Variovorax paradoxus: one gene and its partners. The protein of the gene in region 3 interacts with the protein of the main gene of each other region in a pairwise test. Links are inferred from orthologs where the notes say so. Each region holds a gene or a part of one and is shown on either strand. Other genes may lie near its edges.

The links.
Region 1: the proteins of secA (region 3) and secG interact in binary tests that used the Escherichia coli proteins (3 or more experiments, as listed by UniProt). The link is inferred for Variovorax paradoxus from one-to-one orthologs.
Region 2: the proteins of secA (region 3) and secB interact in binary tests that used the Escherichia coli proteins (3 or more experiments, as listed by UniProt). The link is inferred for Variovorax paradoxus from one-to-one orthologs.
Region 4: the proteins of secA (region 3) and GOQ09_RS16035 interact in binary tests that used the Escherichia coli proteins (3 or more experiments, as listed by UniProt). The link is inferred for Variovorax paradoxus from one-to-one orthologs.

Annotation. Positions count from the first base shown.
Region 1 is NZ_CP046622.1:3,853,043-3,857,535, reverse strand. What follows is about bases 416-3,406. They hold secG (preprotein translocase subunit SecG), read left to right. Parts: upstream 416-1,693; coding sequence 1,694-2,119; downstream 2,120-3,406. Other genes in these bases: GOQ09_RS17925 (NADH-quinone oxidoreductase subunit C), read left to right, coding at 3,255-3,406; GOQ09_RS17930 (NuoB/complex I 20 kDa subunit family protein), read left to right, coding at 2,762-3,241; GOQ09_RS17935 (NADH-quinone oxidoreductase subunit A), read left to right, coding at 2,387-2,746; tpiA (triose-phosphate isomerase), read left to right, coding at 869-1,654; GOQ09_RS17955 (NAD(P)H-quinone oxidoreductase), read left to right, coding at 416-875. In the rest of the region: more of GOQ09_RS17955, read left to right, coding at 1-415; more of GOQ09_RS17925, read left to right, coding at 3,407-3,866; GOQ09_RS17920 (NADH-quinone oxidoreductase subunit D), read left to right, coding at 3,868-4,493. UniProt on the Escherichia coli protein: Subunit of the protein translocation channel SecYEG. Overexpression of some hybrid proteins has been thought to jam the protein secretion apparatus resulting in cell death; while this may be true it also results in FtsH-mediated degradation of SecY.
Region 2 is NZ_CP046622.1:4,470,096-4,474,454, forward strand. Bases 655-3,511 are described here. They hold secB (protein-export chaperone SecB), read right to left. Parts: upstream 2,387-3,511; coding sequence 1,922-2,386; downstream 655-1,921. Other genes in these bases: nadC (carboxylating nicotinate-nucleotide diphosphorylase), read right to left, coding at 655-824; GOQ09_RS20885 (NAD(P)H-dependent glycerol-3-phosphate dehydrogenase), read right to left, coding at 851-1,897; grxC (glutaredoxin 3), read right to left, coding at 2,515-2,775; GOQ09_RS20900 (rhodanese-like domain-containing protein), read right to left, coding at 2,797-3,216; gpmA (2,3-diphosphoglycerate-dependent phosphoglycerate mutase), read left to right, coding at 3,289-3,511. Outside these bases: more of nadC, read right to left, coding at 1-654; more of gpmA, read left to right, coding at 3,512-4,032; GOQ09_RS20910 (S41 family peptidase), read left to right, coding at 4,137-4,359. UniProt on the Escherichia coli protein: One of the proteins required for the normal export of some preproteins out of the cell cytoplasm. It is a molecular chaperone that binds to a subset of precursor proteins, maintaining them in a translocation-competent state.
Region 3 is NZ_CP046622.1:4,614,271-4,619,150, forward strand. Bases 1,038-4,415 are described here. They hold secA (preprotein translocase subunit SecA), read right to left. Parts: upstream 4,031-4,415; coding sequence 1,238-4,030; downstream 1,038-1,237. Other genes in these bases: argJ (bifunctional glutamate N-acetyltransferase/amino-acid acetyltransferase ArgJ), read right to left, coding at 1,038-1,209; GOQ09_RS21580 (hypothetical protein), read left to right, coding at 4,221-4,415. Outside these bases: more of argJ, read right to left, coding at 1-1,037; more of GOQ09_RS21580, read left to right, coding at 4,416-4,529; GOQ09_RS21585 (Bug family tripartite tricarboxylate transporter substrate binding protein), read right to left, coding at 4,582-4,880. UniProt on the Escherichia coli protein: Required for protein export, interacts with the SecYEG preprotein conducting channel.
Region 4 is NZ_CP046622.1:3,439,190-3,443,688, forward strand. Bases 1,047-4,043 are described here. They hold GOQ09_RS16035 (YbgC/FadM family acyl-CoA thioesterase), read left to right. Parts: upstream 1,047-2,314; coding sequence 2,315-2,773; downstream 2,774-4,043. Other genes in these bases: nusB (transcription antitermination factor NusB), read left to right, coding at 1,047-1,069; GOQ09_RS16030 (pyridoxal phosphate-dependent aminotransferase), read left to right, coding at 1,122-2,318; tolQ (protein TolQ), read left to right, coding at 2,770-3,492; GOQ09_RS16045 (ExbD/TolR family protein), read left to right, coding at 3,508-3,945. Outside these bases: ribBA (bifunctional 3,4-dihydroxy-2-butanone-4-phosphate synthase/GTP cyclohydrolase II), read left to right, coding at 1-62; ribH (6,7-dimethyl-8-ribityllumazine synthase), read left to right, coding at 69-536; more of nusB, read left to right, coding at 533-1,046.

The DNA of each region.
Region 1 (4,493 bases), 760 kb from region 3 along the record:
CGGACGTTTTGCAGCGCAAGGGCCACTACCCGGTGCCGCCGGGCGCTTCCGACCTGCCGGGCCTCGAAGTGGCCGGCGAGATCGTGTCGGGCGATGCCGCGGCCCTGGCCGAGGCGGGCTTCAAGATCGGCGACCGCGTCTGTGCGCTGATTGCCGGCGGCGGCTATGCCGAGCTGTGCGTGGCGCCTGTGGCGCAATGCCTTCCGGTGCCCAAGGGCTGGAGCGACACCGAAGCGGCTTCGCTGCCCGAGACGTTCTTCACCGTGTGGAGCAACGTGTTCGAACGGGGCGGCCTGCAAAAGGGCGAAACCCTTTTGATCCAGGGCGGCTCGAGCGGCATCGGCGTGACGGCAATCCAGATTGCCAAGGCGCTCGGTGCGACGGTGATCGTCACGGCCGGCAGCGACGACAAGTGCGAAGCCTGCAAGAAGCTGGGCGCGGACCACGCCATCAACTACCGCACGAGCGATTTCGCCGAAGAGGCGAAAAAGCTCACCGGCGGCAAAGGCGTGGACGTGATCCTCGACATGGTTGCGGGCGACTACGTGGCGCGCGAGATCGAATGCATGGCCGAAGACGGCCGGCTGGTGATCATCGCAGTGCAGGGCGGGGTCAAGAGCGACTTCAATGCGGGCCTGGTGCTGCGCAAGCGGCTGGTGATCACCGGCTCGACGCTGCGTCCGCGGCCCGTGGCGTTCAAGGGCGCCATTGCCAAGGCGCTGCGCGAGAAGGTCTGGCCGCTGCTCGAAAGCGGCGCGATCAAGCCGGTGATCCACAGCACCTTTGCCGCGGGCGGCGAACCCAGCGGTGCGGCGCAGGCGCATGCGCTGATGGAATCCAACCAGCACATCGGCAAGATCGTGCTGACATGGTGACGGGCAACAACACGATGACCACCAAGAAGAAGCTGATCGCCGGCAACTGGAAGATGAACGGCAGCCTGGCTGCCAACGAGGCGCTGGTGAAGGCCCTGCTGCAGGGCCTGGCCGCTGCGCCGGCCAGTTGCGATGTCGCGCTTTGCGCACCGGCTCCGTATTTCGCCCAGCTGCAATCGCTGCTTGCGGGTTCGAAGGCCATTGCACTTGGCGCGCAGGACATCTCGGCGCACCCGCAAGGTGCGTTCACCGGCGAGCAGTCGGCGGCCATGCTGAAGGAATTCGGCGTGCGTTATGCCATCGTCGGTCATTCGGAGCGTCGCCAGTACCACGGCGAAACCGACGAAGCGGTGGCAGCCAAGACGGCGGCTGCGCTCGCGAACGGCATCACGCCGATCGTCTGCGTGGGCGAAACGCTGGCCGAGCGCGAAGCCGGGCATACCGAAGAAGTGGTCAAGCGCCAGTTGGCCGCGGTGATCCATGTCAATGGCCACTGCATCAGCGAAATCGTCGTGGCCTATGAGCCCGTCTGGGCCATCGGCACCGGCAAGACGGCCACGCCCGAGCAGGCGCAGGCGGTGCACGCCGTGCTGCGTGCGCAACTGCACCATGCCGCCAGCGAACACGCGGCCGGTATCTGCATCCTTTACGGCGGCAGCATGAACGCGGGCAACGCCGCCCAGCTGCTGGCGCAGCCCGACATCGACGGCGGCCTGATCGGCGGCGCTTCGCTCAAGGCTGCCGACTTTTTGCAGATCATTTCCGCTGCCGCTCGCTGAACGCGAGGGGCGGCTGACATCAATTAGGAGTAAGAACGAATGAATGTGGTCCTCAATCTCTTGGTCGGCGTGCAGATGCTGTCGGCCCTTGCAATGATCGGGCTGATCCTGATCCAGCACGGCAAGGGCGCCGACATGGGCGCGGCCTTCGGCAGCGGCAGCGCCGGCAGCCTGTTCGGCGCGAGCGGCAGCGCGAATTTCCTCTCGCGCACCACGGCTGTTCTTGCAGCGGTATTCTTTGCATGCACGCTGCTGCTGGCCTACTTCAGCCACGCACGGCCCGTGGGCGGTGGCAGCCTGCTGGAGCGCGCAGCCGTTGGTGCGCCCGCCACGCCTGCTTCCGCTCCCGCAGGGCAAATTCCCGGTCAGATTCCCTCGGGTACCTCGGGCGCTGCGCCGGCCAACGCGCCTGCCTCGGCTCCCGCCGCGCCTGTTTCGGGCCCGGGCCAGATCCCGAACAAATAATCAAGTTGTTTTCATGGAGTCGCCAGTGAGAAACTGCTCCATTTCAGGGTAAACTCTAAAGCTGTTCGGAAAGCCAAACACCTTCACAGGTACCTCATGCCATCCGAACAAAAAACCGCGGTCGTGGTGAAATTGGTAGACACGCTATCTTGAGGGGGTAGTGGCGAAAGCTGTGCGAGTTCGAGTCTCGCCGACCGCACCAAATCTCACCGGCAGAAAACCTCATCCAGAGCGTTTCTGCCGGTGGCAAGCGGTGAAAATCTCCCGATGAACCTCGATTCCTATCTCCCCGTCCTTTTGTTTATTTTGGTCGGTGTCGGTGTAGGTGTCGCACCGCAAGTCATCGGCTACATCCTGGGTCCCAATCGGCCCGACGCAGCGAAGAACGCTCCCTACGAGTGTGGCTTCGAGGCCTTCGAGGATGCGCGCATGAAATTCGACGTGCGCTATTACCTCGTCGCCATTCTCTTCATCCTGTTCGATCTCGAGATTGCCTTTCTCTTTCCGTGGGCCATTGCGCTCAAGGAAATCGGCGCCGTCGGCTTCTGGGCCATGATGATCTTTCTCGCCATCCTCGTCGTGGGCTTTGCCTACGAGTGGAAAAAAGGCGCGCTCGACTGGGAATGACAAGGAATCATCAAAATGGCCATTGAAGGCGTAATGAAGGAAGGCTTCGTCACCACCACCTACGACTCGGTGGTGAACTGGGCGAAGACCGGATCACTCTGGCCGATGACTTTCGGTCTGGCTTGCTGTGCCGTCGAAATGATGCACGCGGGCGCGGCCCGCTACGACATCGACCGTTTCGGCATGCTGTTTCGGCCCAGCCCCCGCCAGTCCGATCTGATGATCGTGGCCGGCACGCTGTGCAACAAGATGGCGCCCGCTCTGCGCAAGGTCTACGACCAGATGCCCGAGCCGCGCTGGGTTCTTTCCATGGGCTCCTGTGCCAACGGCGGCGGCTACTACCACTACAGCTATTCGGTGGTGCGCGGCTGCGACCGTATCGTGCCGGTGGACGTCTATGTGCCGGGTTGCCCGCCCACCGCCGAGGCCTTGCTCTACGGCGTGATCCAGCTGCAGCAGAAGATTCGCCGCACCAACACCATTGCCCGCGCCTGAGAGACTGCCGACGATGACCGACTTTGCAATATCGCCGGAGGTGCTGCGCGCCACCATCGCCGAGACCCTCGGCGCCAAGGCCAGGAGCGTGACGATCGCGCTGGGCGAGGTGACCGTGGTCGTCGGCGCTGCCGACTACATCGAAGCCGCCACGCTGCTGCGCGATGCGCCCGGCTGCCGCTTCGAGCAGCTGATCGACCTCTGCGGCATGGACTATTCAGACTACCGCGAAGGCGAGTGGCAGGGCGAGCGCTATTGCGTCGTCACGCACCTGCTTTCGGTGAGCCTCAACCAGCGCGTGCGCCTCAAGGTGTTTGCACCGAACGAAGACCTGCCCGTAGTCGATTCGCTTCAGCCCGTCTGGAATGCCGCCACGTGGTTCGAGCGCGAGGCCTTCGACCTCTACGGCATCGTGTTCGAGGGGCATGACGACCTGCGGCGCATCCTTACCGACTACGGTTTCATCGGCCATCCGTTCCGGAAGGACTTCCCGGTGTCGGGGCACGTCGAAATGCGTTACGACGAAGAGCAGAAGCGCGTCATCTACCAGCCGGTCTCCATCGAGCCGCGGGAAATCACGCCGCGCGTGATTCGCGAAGACAACTACGGCAGCGGTTTGCACTGATATGGCCGAAATCAAGAACTACACACTCAACTTCGGTCCCCAGCATCCTGCAGCGCACGGCGTGCTGCGCCTGGTGCTCGAGCTCGACGGCGAAGTGATCCAGCGTGCCGATCCGCACATCGGCCTGTTGCACCGCGCAACCGAAAAGCTCGCTGAATCGCGCACCTTCATCCAGTCGCTGCCGTACATGGATCGCCTCGACTACGTGTCGATGATGTCCAACGAGCACGCCTACTGCCTGGCCATCGAGCGGATGATGGGCCTCGAAGTGCCGATCCGCGCGCAGTACATCCGCGTGATGTTCGCCGAGATCACCCGCCTGCTGAACCACCTCCTATGGCTCGGTGCGCACGGTCTCGACTGCGGCGCGATGAACATGCTCATCTATTGCTTCCGCGAGCGTGAAGACCTGTTCGACATGTACGAAGCCGTTTCCGGCGCGCGCATGCATGCGGCGTACTTCCGTCCGGGCGGCGTGTATCGCGACCTGCCGGATGCCATGCCGCAGTACAAGGTCAGCAAGATCAAGAATGCGAAGGCCATCGAGAAGCTCAACGAGAACCGCCAGGGCTCGCTGCTCGACTTCATCGACGACTTCTGCAAGCGCTTCCCGAAGATGGTCGACGA
Region 2 (4,359 bases), 140 kb from region 3 along the record:
GCACCGACGGAAATACGGTCCACACCGGTTTCGGCCAATGTGCGCAGGCCTTCGAGCGTGACGCCACCCGATATTTCGAGCACCGCCTTGCGTGCGTCGCCGGCCGCGTCGTTGATGCGAACGGCTTCGCGCAGCGTGGGCAGGTCCATGTTGTCGAGCAGCACCATGCGCGCGCCTGCGTCCAAGGCCTCACGCAGCTGCGCCAGCGTTTCGACCTCGACTTCGACGAACGCAGCGCGATCGGCCACAGGTGCCACCGCACGCAGCGCCGCAGCCACGCCGCCGGCCGCCGCAATGTGGTTTTCCTTGATGAGCACCGCGTCGTAAAGACCGATGCGGTGGTTCACGCCGCCGCCGGTGCGCACCGCGTATTTCTGCGCCAGGCGCAGGCCCGGCAGGGTCTTGCGGGTGTCGACGATGCTTGCGCGCGTGCCGCGAACGGCGTCGGCATACAGCGCCGTCTTGGTGGCGACCGCACTCAGCAGCTGAAGAAAGTTGAGCGCGGTGCGCTCGGCCGTCAGCAGTGCGCGGGCCGAGCCTTCGATCTCGAGCACCGTCTGGTCAGCCGCGCAGAGCTCGCCCTCGGCGCACAGCCACTCGATGCGGGCTTGCGGATCGAGTTGCCGTACCGTGGCTTCGACCCAGGGTGCACCGCACAGCACGGCCGATTCGCGCGCCAGCACGCGGGCGCGGGCCCTGCGGCCCGGGTCGACCAGCGAGGCGGTCAGATCACCGTTGGCCACGTCTTCCTGCAAGGCGCGGGCGGCGTCGGCCTGGGCCAGCGCGGCCAAGGCCGGCGCCGAAAAATCAAAGCGAGGGCTCATGGCTCTTTTTTGTCTCTTCAGTCTTGTCAGGGTGAACCGCGGGACCCGGGGGTCCGGACGGTTTCAGGCACCGGATCGCGGCCGGTGAGCGAGGCGACGGCTTCCTGCGGGCTCACCCGGCCATCGAGCAGCGCAACCACGCCTTCGGCGATGGGCATTTCCACCCCCAGGCCCCGCGCACGCTGCACCACGGTGCGCGCGCAATACACGCCTTCGGCCACGTGGCCGAGCGAGGCCACGGCCTGCGCCAAGGTTTGCCCTTGCGCCAGCAGCAGGCCCACCTTGCGGTTGCGCGACAGGTCGCCGGTCGCGGTCAGCACCAGGTCGCCAAGGCCTGAAAGGCCCATGAAAGTCTCGGCCCGCGCGCCGAGCGCCAGCCCGAAGCGGGTCATTTCGGCCAGGCCGCGCGTGATGAGCGCGGCGCGCGCATTGAGCCCCAGTGCCAGGCCGTCGCACAGCCCGGTGGCAATGGCCAGCACGTTCTTGACCGCGCCGCCCACCTCGACGCCGACGATGTCCTCATTGGCATAGACGCGCAGCGCCGGGCCGTGGAACGCCTCGACCAGCGCATCGCGCACCACGGCATGCGGGCTCGCGGCCACCAGCGCCGTGGGGCGGCCTTCGGCCACTTCTTGCGCGAAGCTCGGTCCGCTGAGCACGCCCGCTATCAAATCTGGAGCAACCTGCGCCCAGATCTCGTGGGCGAGCAGGCCGAAGGAGGTGGGAGAAGAAGGGTCGAGCGCAGGCTCCACGCCCTTGCACAGCCACGCGACCGGCGCGATGCAGCCGCGCAGCGCAATGAGCTGTTCACGCAGGGCCGCCATGGGCGTGGCCACGATGACCAAGTCGGCGCCAGCATGCGCCTGGCCGATTTCGCCGGCCCGCACCGCGAGCGAGGCCGGCAAGGCCAGCCCCGGAAGGTAGCGGGTGTTTTCGCGCGCCTTTGAAATGGCGTCGGCCTGGGCGGCATCGCGCGCCCAGAGCGTGACCTCGTGGCCAACGGCGGTGTTGAGGGCCGCATTGACGGCCACTGCCGTGCCCCAGGCACCGGCGCCATGAACGCAGATCTTCACCGGCGTTGGCGGCGTTGTGCCGGTTTACTGTGCGAGGGTCGGGGCGGGCTGACCAGCGGCCTGTGCCTGCTGCTGCTCGTACATGGCCTGGAAGTTGATTTCCGCCAGGTGCACGGGCGGGAAGCCGCCGCGCTGGATCACGTCGGCCACGTTGCCGCGGAGGTACGGGTAGACGATCTGCGGGCAGGCAATGCCGAGGATCGGGCCCATCTGGTCTTCGGGCAGGTTGCGGATCTCGAAGATGCCGGCTTGCTTGGCTTCGACCAGGAACACGGTCTTGTCCTGGATCTTGGTCTGCACGGTGGCCGACACGGTGATCTCGAAGATGCCTTCAGCCACGGGCTGGGCGTCCACGCCGAGCTGGATGTCGACGGTTGGCTGCTCTTGTTCGAGCAGGATGCCGGGCGAATTGGGCTGTTCGAGCGACAGGTCCTTGAGGTAGACGCGCTGGATCTGGAAAACGGGATCTTGGGCTTGCTGGTCGGCCATGGCTGAACTTTCGAGAATCAAAACAATGCCCGCCGGGGAGAGGTTCCCGCAGCGGGCTGCAGATGAATGAGCAGGCGATTATCGCCCGGCGCCCGGAACCGCTTCCGTGACACCCGGCTGATTCGTTTTCAGGCGGCTTGCAGCAGGGGCACCAAACCGCCGCGGCTGTCGAGCGCCATCAGGTCGTCGCAGCCGCCCACGTGGGTGTCGCCGATGAAAATCTGCGGCACCGTGCGGCGCTGGGTGATTTCCATCATGGTGCTGCGGGCCTCGGGATCGGTGTCGATGCGAATTTCTTCGATCTCGTCGACACCCTTGGATTTGAGGATCTGCTTCGCACGAACACAGTACGGGCAGAACGCGGTGGTGTACATCTTTACGGCTTGCATACGCTGTACCTTGGGAAGACTTTAGGCTTTTTCAACCGGCAGGTTAGCCTCTTTCCAAGCCTTGAGGCCGCCGGAGACGGCTTGGGCCTGCTCGTAACCGAGTTTCTTGGCCATGGCCACGGCGCGCTGGGCGCGGGCGCCGGTGGCGCACACCAAGAGCAGCGGCACGTTCTTGTTCTTGACCGCGCCGGTCAGCTTTTCTTCCAGCAGGTTCAGCGGCACGTTCTTGGCGCCGATCATGTGGCCGGTGGCGAACTCTTCGGGATCGCGCACGTCGACCAGCACCGCGCGCTCGCGGTTGATGAGGTGCACCGCCGCCTGTGCCGTGAGGGTGCCGCCACCGGCGCCGCCGCGAATCAGCGGCCAGGCCAGCATGCCACCCGAGCTGAGTGCGATCAGGATCAGCATCCAGTTTGCGGTGACGAATTCGATCAATTTCACGGGGGTTCCTTGGATGGCAAACCCGGGATTTTAGAATGCTGGTTTTCCCAAGCGCTGCCAAAGGCCTCCCACATGCACAAACTGGTACTGATCCGCCACGGCGAATCGACCTGGAATCTCGAAAACCGCTTCACCGGCTGGACCGACGTCGACCTGACCGAAACCGGCATCGAGCAGGCCAAGCAGGCCGGCCGGCTGCTCAAGGCCGAGGGCTATGACTTCGACGTGGCCTACACCAGCGTGCTCAAGCGCGCCACCCGCACGCTCTGGCACACCCTCGACGAACTCGACCGCACCTGGCTGCCCGTGGTGCACTCCTGGCGCCTGAACGAGCGCCACTACGGCGCCCTGCAGGGCCTGAACAAGGCCGAAACCGCCAAGAAATACGGCGATGAGCAGGTGCTGGTCTGGCGCCGCAGCTACGGCACCCCGCCGCCAGCCCTGGAGGCCGACGATCCGCGCAGCGAACGCAGCGACGTGCGCTACGCCAAGCTCTCGCCCGAGCAGATTCCGCTGACCGAGTGCCTGAAAGACACCGTGGCGCGCGTGCTGCCGTTCTGGAACGAATCGATGGCGCCAGCCATCCGCACCGGTCGCCGCCTGGTGGTGGCCGCGCACGGCAACTCGATCCGGGCGCTGGTCAAGTACCTCGACGGTATTTCGGACGACGCCATCGTCGGCCTGAATATTCCCAACGGCATTCCGCTGGTCTACGAACTGGACGACGATCTCAAGCCGCTGCGGCACTACTACCTGGGCGACGCCGCGGCCGCCGAAAAGGCTGCAGCAGCGGTGGCCTCGCAAGGCAAGGCCTGAAGAATTAAAACCCCTCGGCGGCGCTCCCCCGTGGAACCCCGGCAGGCAATTTGCTTCCAAGCTGTGTATATTGGTTCGACAGCCGACAAGGACAATCACTCATGATGGGCCACAAATTGAAGATTACCGGCTGGGTCGCCGCCGGCGCCGTTGCCGGCGTCTTGACCACCGTCTCATTGCAGACGGTCGCACGCGGCTCGCTCGCGCCGCTCCCCCTCGAGGAATTGCAGCAACTCGCAGCCGTTTTCGGCATGGTCAAGAGCGACTATGTCGAACCCGTCGATGAGAAGAAGCTCATTTCCGACGCCATTTCCGGCATGGTCGCCG
Region 3 (4,880 bases):
GATGGTCACGTAGTCGTGGCTCAGGTCGCAGGTCCAGACCGTCTCGCTCGCATTGCCGCGGCCCAGGCCGATGCGCACTGTGATCTCGCTCTGCTTCATCACGCGCTGGCCGTCTTCCTCGCGGTACGACGGATTGCGCCCGCCCTTCACCGCCACGTGCACGTCGTCCAGGAACAGGTCGATGCCGGTCTGGTCCAGGTCGGCAATGCCCGCGTACCCCACGGCCGCCAGGATGCGGCCCAGGTTCGGATCGCTCGCAAAGAAAGCCGTCTTGACCAGCGGCGAATGCGCCACGGCATAGGCCACTTGCCTGCACTCTTCCGGATTGCGGCCGCCATCGACCTGGATGGTGATGAACTTGGTGGCGCCTTCGCCGTCGCGCACGATGGCCTGCGCGAGCTGGCGCGCCACGTTCTGCATCGCAGCAACGAGCGCTTGCCCTTCGGGCGAATCGAGCGAGGTGATGGTTGCGTGCGCGGCCTTCTGCGTCGCGATGACCACGAACGAGTCGTTGGTCGAGGTGTCGCCGTCGATGGTCACGCGGTTGAACGAAGCATCGGCCAGGCGCTTGGCCAGCGGCTGGATCAGCGACGGATCGATCTTCGCGTCGGTGGCCATGAAGCCCAGCATGGTCGCCATGTTCGGGCGGATCATGCCCGCGCCCTTGCTGATGCCGGTGATGGTGACAGTGGCGCCGCCGACCTGAGCCTGCTGGCTGAACGCCTTGGGAATCGTGTCGGTGGTCATGATGCCTTCGGCCGCACGCGCCCAGTGGTTCTCCGAAGCATCGGCCAGCGCGGCGGGCAGGCCAGCTTCGATGCGGTCCACCGGCAGCGGCTCCATGATCACGCCGGTGGAGAACGGCAGGATCTGCTCGGGTGCGATTTCCAGGTGCCGCGCCAGCGCGATGCAGGTGGAGCGCGTGCGCATCAGGCCGTCTTCGCCGGTGCCGGCGTTGGCGTTGCCGGTGTTGATGACCATCGCGCGAATGCCGTAGCTGGCCGCCAGGTGGTCGCGGCAAACCTGCACCGGCGCCGCGCAGAAACGATTCTGGGTGAACACCCCGCCGACCGCCGATCCTTCGTCGATCAGCACGACGGTCAGGTCCTTGCGGTTGGCCTTGCGCACGCCCGCTTCGGCCACGCCGATGCGGACGCCAGGCACCGCGAACAAGGCGGCAGGATCAGGAGCGGACAGGTTCACGGGCATGGGAGTTTCTCTTCTGGAGTTTTCTGGGTCAGCTGAGCTTGCCGTGGCACTGCTTGTACTTCTTGCCACTGCCGCAAGGGCACGGGTCGTTGCGGCCCACGCGCGCAAAGGCGGCCGCCTCTGCGCTGAGCGTGCCAAGTCCCAATCCGGCGGCCGCGATGCGGCGCTGGTTTTCCTCGTCGAGGCGAACCTCTACCTCGCCGGTTTCGGTCGGCGCGCTGTAGGTGATGTTGGATACGTTTTCGCCGCGGCTCTCGAGCGCATCGGCCGCCTGCTCGAGCTGCTCGCCCGATTGCACGCGCACGGTCATCAGCTGGCGCGTGACTTCGTTCTTGACCGAATCGAGCAGCTGTCCGAAGAGCTCGAAGGCTTCGCGCTTGTATTCCTGCTTGGGCTGCTTTTGCGCATAGCCGCGCAGGTGGATGCCCTGGCGCAGGTAGTCGAGCGAAGCCAGGTGCTCGCGCCAGTGCGTGTCGATGCTCTGCAGCAGCACCATGCGCTCGAACTGGGTGAAGTTCTCCTGGCCGATCAGCGCCACCTTGGCGTCGAAGGTGTCGTTGGCGGCCTTCACCACCTTTTCGACGATATCTTCGTCGCTCACGGCCTCGGCGGCCTCGACTTCGCTCTTCAGGGGCATGTCGATGCCCCACTCGTTGAAGAGCGTCTTCTCCAGGCCCGCCAGGTCCCACTGCTCCTCGACCGATTCGGCCGGCACGTACTGCCGCACCAGATCGATGAAGCAGCCTTCGCGCAGCGCCGCGATCTGCGCCGTGAGGTCGGCCGCGTCGAGGATGTCGTTGCGCTGCTGGTAGATCACCTTGCGCTGGTCGTTCGACACGTCGTCGTACTCGAGCAGCTGCTTGCGGATGTCGAAATTGCGCGCCTCGACCTTGCGCTGCGCGCTTTCGATGCTGCGCGTGACGATCCCCGCTTCGATGGCTTCGCCGTCGGGCATCTTCAGGCGATCCATGATCGCCTTCACGCGGTCGCCCGCAAAGATGCGCATCAGCGGATCGTCCAGGCTCAGGTAGAAGCGCGAAGAGCCCGGGTCGCCCTGGCGGCCCGAACGGCCACGCAGCTGGTTGTCGATGCGGCGCGACTCATGGCGCTCGGTCGCGATGATGCGCAAGCCGCCGAGCGACTTGACGAATTCATGGTCCTTGGTCCACTCGGCGCGGATGCGTGCCACCTCGGCCTGCTTGGCGGCCTCGTCGAGCGACTCGTCGTTTTCGACCGCCTCGATCATCTTCTCGATGTTGCCGCCCAGCACGATGTCGGTACCGCGGCCCGCCATGTTGGTCGCGATGGTGATCATCTTCGTGCGGCCGGCCTGCGCCACGATGTCGGCTTCGCGCGCATGCTGCTTGGCGTTCAGCACCTGGTGCGGCAGCCCTGCCTTGGTGAGCAGGCCGTCGATGATTTCGGAGTTCTCGATCGACGAGGTGCCCACCAGCACCGGCTGGCCGCGCTCGTAGCACTCGCGAATGTCCTGGATGGCTGCTTCGTACTTTTCGCGCGTGGTCTTGTAGACGCGGTCGAGCTGGTCCTCGCGCTTGCTGATGCGGTTCGGCGGAATGATGACGGTCTCGAGACCGTAGATTTCCTGGAACTCGTAGGCCTCGGTGTCGGCCGTGCCGGTCATGCCGGCCAGCTTGTTGTACAGGCGGAAGTAGTTCTGAAAGGTGATCGAGGCAAGCGTCTGGTTCTCGGCCTGGATCTGCACGCCTTCCTTGGCTTCCACGGCCTGGTGCAGGCCGTCGCTCCAGCGGCGGCCCGTCATCAGGCGGCCGGTGAATTCGTCGACGATGACCACTTCGCCCTGCTGCACCACGTAATGCTGGTCGCGGTGGTACAGGTGCCGAGCGCGCAGCGCGGCGTTCAGGTGGTGCATCAGCGTGATGTTCGCCGGATCGTAGAGCGAGGCACCTTCAGGCAGCAGCTTGAATTCGCTCAGCAGCTGTTCGGCCTTCTCGTGGCCGTCTTCGGTCAGGAACACCTGGTGGGTCTTCTCGTCGACCGTGAAGTCGCCCGGCACCGTGACGCCCTCGCCCGTGCGCGGATCGGCTTCGCCTTCCTGCTTGGTCAGCAGCGGCACCACCTTGTTGATGGCCAGGTAGAGCTCGGTGTGGTCTTCGGCCTGGCCGCTGATGATCAGCGGCGTGCGGGCCTCGTCGATCAGGATGGAGTCCACCTCGTCGACGATGGCGTAGTTCAGCGTGCGCTGAACCCGGTCACCCGGCTCGTACACCATATTGTCGCGCAGGTAGTCGAAGCCGTATTCGTTGTTGGTGCCGTACGTGATGTCGCTCGCGTAGGCCTGCTGCTTTTCCTCGCGCGGCATCTGCGGCAGGTTGATACCCACCGTAAGACCCAGGAAGTTGTACAGGCGGCCCATCCATTGGGCGTCGCGGTTGGCGAGGTAGTCGTTCACCGTGACCACGTGCACGCCCTGGCCCGACAGGGCATTCAGGTACACCGGCAGCGTGGCGGTCAGGGTCTTGCCTTCGCCGGTGCGCATTTCGGCGATCTTGCCGTTGTGGAGCGCCATGCCGCCGAGCAGCTGCACGTCGAAATGGCGCATCTTCATGACGCGCTTGGAGCCTTCGCGAACAGTGGCAAAAGCTTCGGGCAGCAGGGCATCGAGGGTTTCGCCCTTGGCGATGCGGTCCTTGAATTCCTGGGTCTTGGCGCGCAGCCCGTCGTCGGTGAGCTTCTCGAATTCGGGTTCCAGCGCATTGATGCGCTCCACCGTCTTGCGATACTGCTTGAGGAGCCGGTCGTTGCGACTGCCGAAAATCTGGGTCAGGAAGTTGGTTGCCATTGGCGTGGAGATGGGCGTGCACCTGACCAGGCAGGCACTGCGACCGGATTCCCTAAGATATGGTGAAAGCAGTTGGGCGCGCCTTCTTCGAATGCAAGCCTCGAAAGCAAGCGGCTCAGACCGGATCTGCCGGCGCAAGCGTCGGCAAACCGGGCATTTTAGCTGCCTTGTTCCACCCTTCGGATTACCCATGAATCGCCGCTCCGTCCCGCCCGTCACGCTGCACCAGGCCGCCGAAGGTTCGCCCACCCTGGCAAGCCTGATTGCGCGCGCGCGCGACTCTGGCGACCGGCTGCGGGCGGTCGAGGGATTGATTCCGCCGGCCATGCGCCCGGCCGTGCAGGCCGGCCCGGCCGAAGGGGATGTGTGGTGCCTGCTGGTCAATGGCAGCGCCGCCGCCGCCAAGTTGCGCCAGCTGTCGCCCATGCTTGTCACCCGGCTGCGAAACCGGGGTTGGGACGTGAACACGATCCGGATCAAGGTGCAATCCGGGCGCTGAAAGAAAAAGGCGGCCGGCCGGGCCCCGGGCCGCCGATCCGGCCAATCTCTATCTATTGCGGCTGAAGCCCGATGTCGTGCGCCACCTTCTGCCAGCGCTCGGCCTCCGCGCGCATGAAGGCCCGCAGCTCGCCTGTGGTGGAACCCTTCAGCTGCACCCCCAGCGCCGTCATGCGCTCCCTCACCGCCGGATGGTCCAGCGCCGCGATGGCTTCGCGCCGCAGCCGCTCGATCACCTCCAGCGGCGTGGTGGCTGGCGCGACCAGGGCCCACCACTGGTCGATCTCGAGCCCCTTGAGCCCGCTCTCCGCCAGGGCAGGCACCTCCTTCAGCCCCGGAAGGCTCACGCGTT
Region 4 (4,499 bases), 1.2 Mb from region 3 along the record:
GCATGCCGAGCATGGCCGCAGGCTACGGCCTCGAAATTGCCGGCTACCTCACGAAAGACTGACAAGACATGCAAGGTGCAAACAAGGGAGCGGATGCAAAGCCGCTCGACGGAAAAGGGCTGCGCATCGGCATCGTCCAGGCACGCTTCAACGCCGACATCACGGACGCGCTGGCCGCGGCCTGCCTCGCCGAGCTCGAAAAGCTGGGCGTGGCGGCGGACGACATTCACCATGTGCAGGTCCCCGGCGCACTCGAAGTGCCCGTGGCCCTGCAGGCCATGGCCGTGCGCGGCGGCTACCACGCGCTCGTGGCGCTGGGCTGCATCATTCGCGGAGAAACCTACCACTTCGAACTGGTGGCCAACGAATCGGGCGCGAGCGTGAGCCGCATCGCGCTCGACCATCGCATTCCCATCGCCAACGCGATCCTCACGACCGAAAACATGGAGCAAGCCATTGCCCGCCAGACCGACAAGGGCCGCGATGCGGCCCAGGTGGCGGTCGAGATGGCGCAATTGCTGGCCTCCCTCAAATGACCGAAGACAACAACAAGACAGCAGGCGCCAAGCCGCGCCAGGCACGCACCGGCCTCACCAGCACGGGCGCACGCAAGGCTTCGGCCAAGTCGAATCGCAGCCGCGCGCGCGAATTTGCGCTGCAGGCGCTCTACCAGCATCTGGTGGGCCGCAACGACGCGGCTGCCATCGACCAGTTCACGCGCGACCTCGCGGGCTTCCACAAGGCCGACGCCGCGCATTACGACGCGCTGCTGCACGGTGCCATCGAAGGCGCTGAGCAGCTCGACGCGCTGATCCGCCCGCTGCTGGACCGCAAGTTCGAAGAGATATCGCCCATCGAGCACGCCGTGATGTGGATCGGCGTGTACGAGTTTCAGCACTGCCTGGACGTGCCATGGCGCGTGGTGCTCAACGAATGCATCGAGCTTGCCAAGGAATTCGGCGGCACGGACGGCCACAAGTATGTGAACGCCGTGCTCAACGGCCTGGCGCCGCAACTGCGCGCGGCCGAGGTGGAGGCCGATCGCACTTCCGGCAAGGCTAGAACGTGAGGAGCGCCGCCCGGCCGCCCGAAGGCGCGCAGCGCCGTAGCTTGGGGGTGCAATGAGAATCTCGGCGCGCGCACAGCGCATCGAACCGTTCTACGTGATGGAGGTTGCCAAGGCCGCCGGCGTGCTGGCGCGCGAGGTGGCCCATACCGACCGGCCGATGATCTTCCTGAACATCGGCGAGCCCGACTTCACCGCGCCGCCGCTGGTGCAGGAAGCCGCCGCACGCGCGGTGCGCGCCGGTGCCACGCAGTACACGCAGGCGACCGGACTCGACCATCTGCGCGAGCGCATCAGCGGCTGGTATGCGCAGCGCTTCGGCGTCGACGTGCCCGCACGCCGCATCGTGGTGACGGCCGGCGCATCGGCCGCGCTGCAATTGGCCTGCCTCGCGCTCATCGAATCGGGCGACGAGATCCTGCTGCCCGACCCGAGCTATCCCTGCAACCGCCATTTCGTGAGCGCCGCGGATGGCACCGCGGTGATGATCCCGACCACGGCCGACGAGCGCTTCCAGCTCACCGCCGCCAAGGTCGAAGCCGCGTGGACCGACAAGACGCGCGGCGTGCTGCTCGCCTCGCCTTCCAACCCCACGGGCACCTCGATTGCGTCCGACGAGCTGCGCCGCATCCACAACGTGGTGTCGCAGCGCGGCGGCATCACGCTGATCGACGAGATCTACCTCGGGCTTTCGCACGACGATGCCTTTGGGCAGACGGCCTTGGCCATCGACGACAACGTCATCAGCATCAACAGCTTCAGCAAATACTTCAACATGACCGGCTGGCGCCTTGGCTGGCTGGTGGTGCCCGAAGCGCTGGTGCCCGTGGTCGAGCGGCTGGCGCAAAACCTCTTCATCTGCCCCAGCACCGTGTCGCAATACGCGGCGCTGGCCTGCTTCGAGGATGCGAGCATTGCCGAATACGAACGCCGCCGCGCCGAGTTCAAGGCGCGCCGCGACTGGTTCATTCCGCAGCTCAATGCGCTGGGCCTCAACGTGCCCGTGGTGCCCGACGGCGCCTTCTATGCCTGGGCCGACTGCACCAGCGTGGCCGAGAAGCTCGGCATTTCGGGCAGCTGGGATTTCGCCTTCGAAACCATGAAGCGCGCCCACGTGGCCGTGACCCCGGGGCGCGATTTCGGCACCGCCGAAACCGGCAAGTTCGTGCGCTTTTCCACCGCCAGCTCGATGGCCCATCTCGAGGAATCCATCGAACGCCTGCGGGCCATGATCGCGAACCCGGCCCCATGAGCTACGCGTTTCCCATCCGCGTGTACTGGGAGGACACCGATGCCGGCGGCATCGTGTTCTACGCCAACTACCTCAAGTTCATGGAGCGCGGGCGCACCGAATGGCTGCGCTCGCTGGGCGTGGAGCAGCGAAAGCTGCGCGAGGAAACCGGTGGCCAGTTCGTGGTGAGCGAAACGCAGCTCAAATACCATCGCCCCTCCCGCCTCGACGACGAACTGCTGGTTACAGCCGATCTCCGACAAATGGGTACGGCGTCGTTGATAATCGGTCAGCAGGTGCTATCAAAAACAGAGCAAGAACGAACAGGCGCCCCGGCGCCCGTCCTTCTGTGCGAAGGCACCATCCGCATCGGCTGGGTGGACGCCACCACATTGCGCCCCGCGCGCATACCGACCCAAGTTTCGGGAACCCTCGAGCGCTCCGGCGGCTCCATGACTCAACCTTTCAAGCCATGAACCAAGACCTCTCGATCATCAATCTCCTCCTCCACGCGAGCTTCGTGGTCCAACTGGTCGTGCTGCTGCTCGTGATCGTCTCGATTGCGAGCTGGGCCGCGATCATCCGCAAATACTTTGCGCTGCGCCGCATGCGCGCGCTGAACGACGACTTCGAACGCGAGTTCTGGTCGGGCACCAGCCTGAACGAACTGTTCGCATCGGCCGCGCAAAACGCCAAGTTCGCCGGGCCCATGGAGCGCATCTTCGCTTCGGGCATGCGCGAATACCAGAAGCTGCGCGAACGCCACGTGAGCGACGCCAGCACGCTGCTGGACGGCGCCCGCCGCGCCATGCGCGCGAGCTTCCAGCGCGAACTCGATGCGGCCGAGCAGAACCTGTCGTTCCTGGCCACCGTGGGCTCGGTATCGCCGTATGTCGGCCTCTTCGGCACGGTCTGGGGCATCATGCATGCCTTCACCGGCCTGGCCGCGCTCGCTCAGGTAACGCTGGCCACCGTGGCGCCCGGCATCGCCGAAGCACTGGTGGCCACGGCCATCGGCCTATTCGCCGCCATTCCCGCGGTGGTGGGCTACAACCGCTTCGCGCGCGAGATCGACAAGATCGCCATCGCGCTCGAAACCTATATCGAGGAGTTCTCGAACATCCTGCAGCGCAATCTCTCGGCCCACCCGGCCGCGAGCGCGACGGCAGCTTCGGCGACTCCGGGCAACCGCTGAACGGAGGCCGAGCGCATGCCCGCCGTTTCATCCCGAGGCCGAGGCCGCCGCACGATCAACGAGATCAACATGGTCCCGTTCATCGACGTGATGCTGGTGCTGCTGATCATCTTCATGGTCACCGCGCCGCTCATCACGCCGAGCGTGATCAACCTGCCCTCGGTAGACCGTGCCAACAAGCAACCCGACAAGCCCATCGAGATCGTCATCAAGAGCGACGACGAAGTGCAGATCAAGAAAGACCCGTCCACCGGCAGCGGCGGCGCGTCGATTCCCATGACCCAGATCGGCTCCGCGGCCAAGACCGCCCAGGGCGGCGACGACCAGCGCCCCGTGGTCATCAGCGCCGACAAGTCCGTCAAGTACGAAACCGTCGTGAAGGCGATGAACCAGCTCAAGCGCAGCGGCATCGAGCGCGTGGGCCTGTCCGTCACCACCACGGGCGGCAAATAAGGCATGTCGCTCGCCCTGGATCGCCCCGAGTTCGCACCACCGCCGCAGCGCGGCACGCCGCGCGCGGTGCTGCTCGCATTGGTCGCGCATGCGCTCCTGATCGCGGCGCTGACGTGGGGAGTGCGCTGGCGCAGCGACCCCGACGAAGGCGCGGTCGATGCGGAGCTGTGGTCTTCCACGGTGCAGCAGGCCGCGCCGCGCCTGTCCGCACCGCAAGCGCCCACGCCCGCTCCCGCACCACCGCCGCCCGCTCCCCCCGCCGCCGCCTCCTCCACCCCAGGTGAAGGCTCCCGAACCCGCACCGCCGCCGCGCGCGCCGGACATCGCACTCGAACGCGAGAAGAAGCTCAAGGAAGAAAAAGAGCAGAAAGAGCGCGAGCTGGAGCGCCAGCAACAGCAGCGCAAGAAAGAGCTCGAAGCCAAGCAGCGCGCGGAAGACGAAGCCGAGCGCAAGAAGGCCCAGCAGCAAAAGCTCGCCGAGCAGCAGAAGAAGCAGCAGGAAGTCGAGGCCAAGCAGGCCGAAGCGAAGAAACAGCAGCAGGAAGCGGCAGCCA